Linked DNA regions of Cycloclasticus pugetii PS-1. The main gene of each other region encodes a partner of the protein of the gene in region 2 in a complex. Links are inferred from orthologs where the notes say so. Each region holds a gene or a part of one and is shown on either strand. Other genes may lie near its edges. The genes, in order: CYCPU_RS0105915 and eno.

Region 1 (3,457 bases), 150 kb from region 2 along the record:
AAATTATCCAAGCGTTGACCTACTGAATTTTCGTCGACCTCAATAAACCGAACTTTGTCATACGCCTCTGTTTTCATATAGTTTTAACTTTAGTGTATATCTGATTGATGTTATTAGCTTAATTTGCTATAGTCCGAAAAGTTTAATAGGTATTAGATAAGAATTATTAAACTCAGTGAACATGATAACGATTGTCTGTTAGCAAAGCTAATCTGTCGTTTTATAACTCGCCCTTTGGGGTGGTTACATTGAAGTAGGTCAGCTACTTTATTCAGCTTTACAACAGGATCTGAATGCATCAGTTACACAACTGGCATTCAAACGGGTTTTATTTGCTCGACCCATGATGAGCGATTTTTAATTGCCCATAAATACAGAAATTTAATACGGACATTTCAATAAAGCCAATTAATAAAATAAGTTTAAGCTTTTATGTCTGAACCAAGTGAGAAACAAACTATTTTTAAACCACTAAAATTTAAAGATAACAATTAGTATATGAAACTACTCCACCTTTCTCGCCTCCCAATAATTTCTGTGCACTATGCGGCATCAGGAAAAGAAACAAATGAAAAGAATGTTAATCAATGCCACTCACACAGAAGAGTTACGAGTGGCCCTTGTCGACGGACAAAAACTATATGACCTTGATATAGAGGTACCTGCAAGAGAACAGAAAAAATCAAATATATATAAAGGACTTATTACCCGCGTAGAACGTAGCTTAGAAGCCGTTTTTGTTGACTATGGTGCTAACCGCCATGGTTTCCTTCCATTTAAAGAAATTACCGGTCAAGCGATTGGCTTAGACACCCAAGATATAAAAGACAAAAACCAAATTAAAGAAGGTTTGGAAATTGTCGTACAAGTTGAAAAAGAAGAGCGTGGCAATAAAGGCGCAGCGCTGACAACACAAATTAGCTTAGCAGGTAGCTATTTAGTATTAATGCCAAACAACCCGGGTTCGGGCGGTATTTCACGCCGTATTGACGGTGATAATAGAACAGCTTTACGCGAAGTACTTGATCAACTTGAAATTCCAGAAAATATTGGCCTCATCGTTCGTACTGCCGGTGTTGGTAAGTCAGTCGAAGAGCTCCAATGGGACTTAAACTATCTTACACATTTGTGGGATGCCATTAGTCTCGCTTCAAAAGACCGTAAAGCGCCCTATTTGATCTTCCAAGAAAGCAACTTTGTTATCCGTTCTATTCGTGATTACTTACGTGCTGATATTGATGAAGTTCTGATTGATAGTGAAGCATCATTTAATTTAGCACATGATTTTATGCAGCAAATTATGCCGCAATATTTATCGCGCGTTAAACTTTACGAAGACTCCGTTCCTTTGTTCACGCGTTACCAAATCGAAAGCCAAATTGAAACCGCTTACGGACGTGAAGTCCCTCTTCCATCTGGTGGGTCTATTGTTATAGACCCAACTGAAGCGCTCACCTCCATCGACATCAACTCAGCTCGTGCTACAAAAGGTGCTGACTTTGAAACGACCGCACTCAATATCAACCTTGAAGCTGCTGATGAGATTGCAAGACAACTTCGTATTCGTGATATGGGCGGCCTATTCGTCATCGATTTCATTGATATGGGGCCTACTAAAAATCAACGGATGGTAGAAAATCGCATTAAAGAAGCGATGAAGCATGACAGAGCACGTATTCAATTCAGCAGAATTTCACGCTTTGGTTTATTGGAAATGTCTCGTCAACGAATCCATTCATCGCTAACAGAGTCTAGCTTGCCTGTTTGCCCACGCTGTCATGGCCAGGGTACTATTCGAAGTGTTGAATCGCTCTCTTTATCCATTATTCGCATTCTGGAAGAAGAAGCGATGAAAGAGCATACAGCGCGGGTAGTTGTTCATGTCCCCATTGATTGCGCGACTTTTGTTCTTAACGAAAAACGTTCTGAAGTTGAGCAAATTGAAGAGACTCATAAAGTATCGTTGATTATCGTTCCTGATAAACATCTTGAAACACCTCATTACGAAATAGAACGAATTCGTACAAAAGAAGCAAAACAAGATACGGCTGCCAGTCATGAGCGCTTACAAAATAGTAAGACTCGAGATGCTAAACCATATCAACGTGAAGCCGTCAGCCAAGAAACGGCCGCCGTTAAGAATGTTATGCCTGCTACACAACGCCCAACAGCACCATCAAACGTAGCCAACGATGGTTTCTTTAAGCGTTTGTTAAGCAAAATAGTGCCGTCATCAGAAAAACAACCTGTTAAAAAAGAGCCGGCTAAAGCAAATAAAACGAGCAATAATCAGCAAGGCAACCAACAACGCAACGCTAACCCAAACGAAAATAAAAATAGAAACCGTAATAAAAACAGAAATAAAAATAGAAATAACAAAGATCAGAGTAAGCAGAACCCAAATACATCACAGGCTGCTAATGTTGATGGTTCAAACGAAAAAACAAACCCAAAACCAGCTCAAACCAAACAAAACGATGCTGAGCAACCATCACGACCTAGAAGACGACGTAGATCCAATAAACGTTCACCTAACAGCGATGCACCTAAGTCACAAAACACTAATATTGACGAATCTAAGCCTGTAGAATCTAAGCCTGTAGAATCTAAGCCTGTAGAATCTAAGCCTGTAGAGTCTAAATCTGTAGAGTCTAAATCTGTAGAGTCTAAATCTGTAGAGTCTAAATCTGTAGAGTCTAAATCTGTAGAGTCTAAATCTGTAGAGTCTAAACCTGTAGAAGCTAAGTCCACTGAAACTGGTAACACAGGGGTTAAAAACGGTACTCGCCACCCTCGCAGAAGAAGGCGTACAACAAGCAACAAACCTAAGCCTCTCGACACGGCAAATGGCTCACCAGAAACCAATCAAGGTGCAGCCACTTCAAAGCCAGTAGATGTAGAGTCTAAGCCTGTAGAGTCTAAGCCTGTAGAGTCTAAGCCTGTAGAGTCTAAGCCTGTAGAGTCTAAGCCTGTAGAGTCTAAGCCTGTAGAGGCTAAGCCTGTAGAAGCTAAGCCTGTGGAGCCTAAACCTGTTGAGTCATTAACCAAAGATCAACAGTAATTACACACTGTCAAAAAAAGTAGTTAAAACGTTATAAACCAATAAAGGCCTCAGCAAAAACTGGGGCCTTTATTGGTCTTCTAATCTTATAAACCGAACAAACTAAGAGTCACTGTGCTGCTTTAAGTTGAATCGCTACTACATCGCCTCTGACACAGGTTATGCCATCACTTTGTAACTCTGTTTTAATAAAATATTTTCTACCCTCAACCTTTTCCACTGTGGCACGTAATTCAACTTCCTTCATCGGAACTGGTTTTATATAGCGAAGGTTCATTGAGCCGGTCACCATCTGAATGCTTCGGTCGTATTTATCATCATTTCCGACCTTTTTATGAGCATACGACAAGGCTGTATTGACTGAGTGACAATCAATTAAACTGGCAGAAATTCCGC
Region 2 (3,256 bases):
GCATAATCATCACTGCTGTCAGGGAAATGTTGCCCAATATCACCTTCACCTATTGAACCTAACAGCGCATCACACAACGCATGTAACAGCACATCACCATCTGAATGCGCTAATAAGCCATAGTCATGAGAAATTTTCACACCGCCCAATACGAGAGGTTTCCCTGCTTCAAACCGATGTGCATCATAGCCGTGGCCTATGCGCATACTTGCCTCTCTTGTTGTTCTAAATAATAACGAGCCAAATCTAAATCTGATGGCGAAGTGATTTTGATATTATCAGCATGTCCTTTTACTATTTGTACAGCTTGATTCATCTGCTCAATAGCGCTGGCCTCATCCGTGATTACACGATTAGACTCGATCGCATTGATTAGGGCATTATTTAGCATGTCGAGTTTAAATATTTGTGGTGTCAGCGCTCTCCATAATATTGACCTATCGAGCGTTTGTGTGGATTTTTTATTGACTACTTTTTTAACCGTATCGTGTATTGGTGTCGCCAAAATAGCACCAACTTGCTGTTTTAATGCAGTGTTAATTAACACGTTTATATCACTACATCTAACACAGGGTCGTGCGGCATCATGAACAAGAACCCAATCATTTAAATCAGCATGCTCTTTGACTAAAGACACACCATTTAAAACAGAATCAGCTCGTTCACTTCCACCAAACGTTATGCTAATACGGTCATTCTGTGCCAATTTACTGTGTTGCCAGTAGTTATCATTCTGATGAATACAAACAACAATATGCTCAATCTTTTCGCATAACAGTAGTCGTTCCAATGTTGCATCTAAAACAGTTGATGAACCAAGTGGTAAATATTGTTTAGGAACTGCTGATTGCATTCTTGAACCAATGCCAGCGGCTGCCACTACACACCAAACTTTTTCTGGTTTATTTACCATCGCCAGCTTCAATATACTGAAAGAACGTTTCGTCTTTACCTACAAACCCTAATTCATTTCGAGCTTTTTCTTCGACGACCTCTAAACCACTTTTTAAATTGGAAACTTCGGCTTGTAAGGCGTTATTGCGCTCGCTCAGAATTTTGTTTTCTGCTTCAAGGGTGTTTATTCGTTGCTCTAAAGACCATGAGTCTTGAACTCTGCCTTCAGCTATCCATAGTTTATACTGCAAATAACTGAAGACAATAACAAGAATGATCAAAAGCGCTTTCACAGATTAGCGAAGGTATTTAAATGCCTTTCTACCCGCATAAACAGCCTGCTCGCCTAACTCTTCTTCTATCCGCAGTAAACGGTTGTATTTAGCAACACGATCAGAACGACAAAGCGAGCCTGTTTTAATTTGGCCTGAGCAGGTTGCAACAGCTAAATCAGCGATTGTGGTATCTTCTGTTTCACCAGAACGATGAGATACGACTGATGTATAACCTGAATCATGCGCCATTTTAATGGCCGCTAATGTTTCTGTTAACGTGCCAATTTGATTAACTTTAATCAAAATCGAATTGGCGATATTTTTATCTATACCTTGTTTAAATATTTTAGGATTTGTAACAAATAAATCATCCCCAACCAATTGAACTTTATGACCCAATTGCTCGGTCATGTATTTCCAACCGTCCCAATCGTTTTCATCTAAACCATCTTCAATAGAAATAATTGGATATTGATTAACCCAGCCAGCTAAAAAGTCGGTCATTTCAGTAGAGTTAAAGCGTTTATTTTCCGACGCTAAGAAGTATTCTCCGTTTTCACAAAACTCAGAACTTGCCACATCAAGACCCAACGAAATATCATCACCAACCTTCAAACCAACTTGTTCAATGGCTTGTAAAATAACCTCAATTGCCTCAACATTTGATGACAAATCAGGTGCAAAGCCCCCTTCATCACCTACCGACGTACTTAAGCCTTTTTTTAGTAAAACCGATTTTAAGGCATGAAAAACTTCCGTGCCGTAACGCATCGCTTCACTAAAGTTAGGTGCGCCGACAGGTAAAATCATAAATTCTTGCAGATCAACACTGTTATCAGCATGTGAACCGCCATTGATGATATTCATCATCGGTACTGGTAACGTAAACTCGCTGTTACCTAAATAACGAAACAGTGGCAAACCACCTTCATTTGCTGCAGCATGTGCTGTAGCTAACGAAATACCAAGTGTTGCATTTGCACCTAACCGAGCCTTGTTTTCAGTTCCATCAAGCTCAATCATTGTCTTATCAATCGCTGCCTGATTGCTTGCATCCATGCCCAATAAAGCATCTTTTAACTCGCCATTTACATGGCCGATAGCTTTCAGTACGCCTTTACCACCATAACGACTTTTATCGCCATCACGTAATTCGATCGCTTCACGTTCCCCGGTTGACGCACCTGAGGGCACCATTGCACTGCCAATAATGCCAGAGGCTAACGTCACATCCGCTTGCAAGGTTGGATTACCGCGTGAATCAAGAATCTCACGCGCTTTAATATCAACTATTTCTGCCATAACTTCCTCAAATAAATTATCTTAAAATTCGTTTTCAATAAACCCGGCTTGTTTAACCGCGTCATCGATTGTTTTCATAATGCTGAGTAATGCTTTCATTTTTTCTAATGGCACCGAATTAGGACCATCACTTAACGCTTTATCCGGATCAGGGTGTGTTTCCATAAATACGCCGGACACGCCAGCTGCCATTGCGGCTCTCGCTAATGTCGGCACAAATTCACGTTGCCCGCCAGAAGAACTTCCCTGCCCCCCGGGTAGTTGAACCGAGTGAGTTGCATCAAAAACCACTGGTGCACTTGTTTCGCGCATTACGGCTAATGAACGCATATCAGAGACTAAATTATTATAGCCAAAAGATGCCCCTCTTTCACACACCATGATATTTTGATTACCGGTCGAACGTGCTTTATCAACTACGTGCTTCATATCCCAAGGCGCTAAAAACTGGCCTTTTTTAATGTTAACCGGCAAGCCTGTTGCCGCCACTTTAGTAATGTAATTAGTTTGACGACATAAAAAAGCAGGCGTTTGTAACACATCAACAACAGAGGCCACTTCATCCATCGGCGTGTCTTCATGCACATCGGTAATAACAGGGAGATTTAATTGGTCTTTTACCAACTGCAAAACACGTAAGCCTTCTTCAATGCCAGGACCTCTAAAACCATCAATAGATGAGCGATTAGCCTTATCAAACGATGATTTATATATAAAAGGAATACCCAACTCATCAGTTATTTCTTTTAATTGACCGGCTGTATCAATCGTCATTTGCTCACTTT

The links.
Region 1: the proteins of eno (region 2) and CYCPU_RS0105915 are in contact, whole or in part, in a solved structure (PDB 2FYM), measured with the Escherichia coli proteins. The link is inferred for Cycloclasticus pugetii PS-1 from one-to-one orthologs.

The regions. Positions count from the first base shown.
Region 1 is NZ_ARVU01000001.1:1,221,153-1,224,609, forward strand. The notes cover bases 189-3,314. They hold CYCPU_RS0105915 (Rne/Rng family ribonuclease), read left to right. Parts: upstream 189-568; coding sequence 569-3,061; downstream 3,062-3,314. Other genes in these bases: CYCPU_RS0105920 (PaaI family thioesterase), read right to left, coding at 3,171-3,314. Also shown: CYCPU_RS0105910 (RluA family pseudouridine synthase), read right to left, coding at 1-77; more of CYCPU_RS0105920, read right to left, coding at 3,315-3,457. UniProt on the Escherichia coli protein: Endoribonuclease that plays a central role in RNA processing and decay. Required for the maturation of 5S and 16S rRNAs and the majority of tRNAs. Also involved in the degradation of most mRNAs.
Region 2 is NZ_ARVU01000001.1:1,072,808-1,076,063, reverse strand. Bases 332-3,256 are described here. They hold eno (phosphopyruvate hydratase), read right to left. Parts: upstream 2,472-3,256; coding sequence 1,191-2,471; downstream 332-1,190. Other genes in these bases: kdsA (3-deoxy-8-phosphooctulonate synthase), read right to left, coding at 2,493-3,256; CYCPU_RS0105165 (FtsB family cell division protein), read right to left, coding at 903-1,187; ispD (2-C-methyl-D-erythritol 4-phosphate cytidylyltransferase), read right to left, coding at 332-913. Outside these bases: ispF (2-C-methyl-D-erythritol 2,4-cyclodiphosphate synthase), read right to left, coding at 1-206; more of ispD, read right to left, coding at 197-331. UniProt on the Escherichia coli protein: Catalyzes the reversible conversion of 2-phosphoglycerate (2-PG) into phosphoenolpyruvate (PEP). It is essential for the degradation of carbohydrates via glycolysis.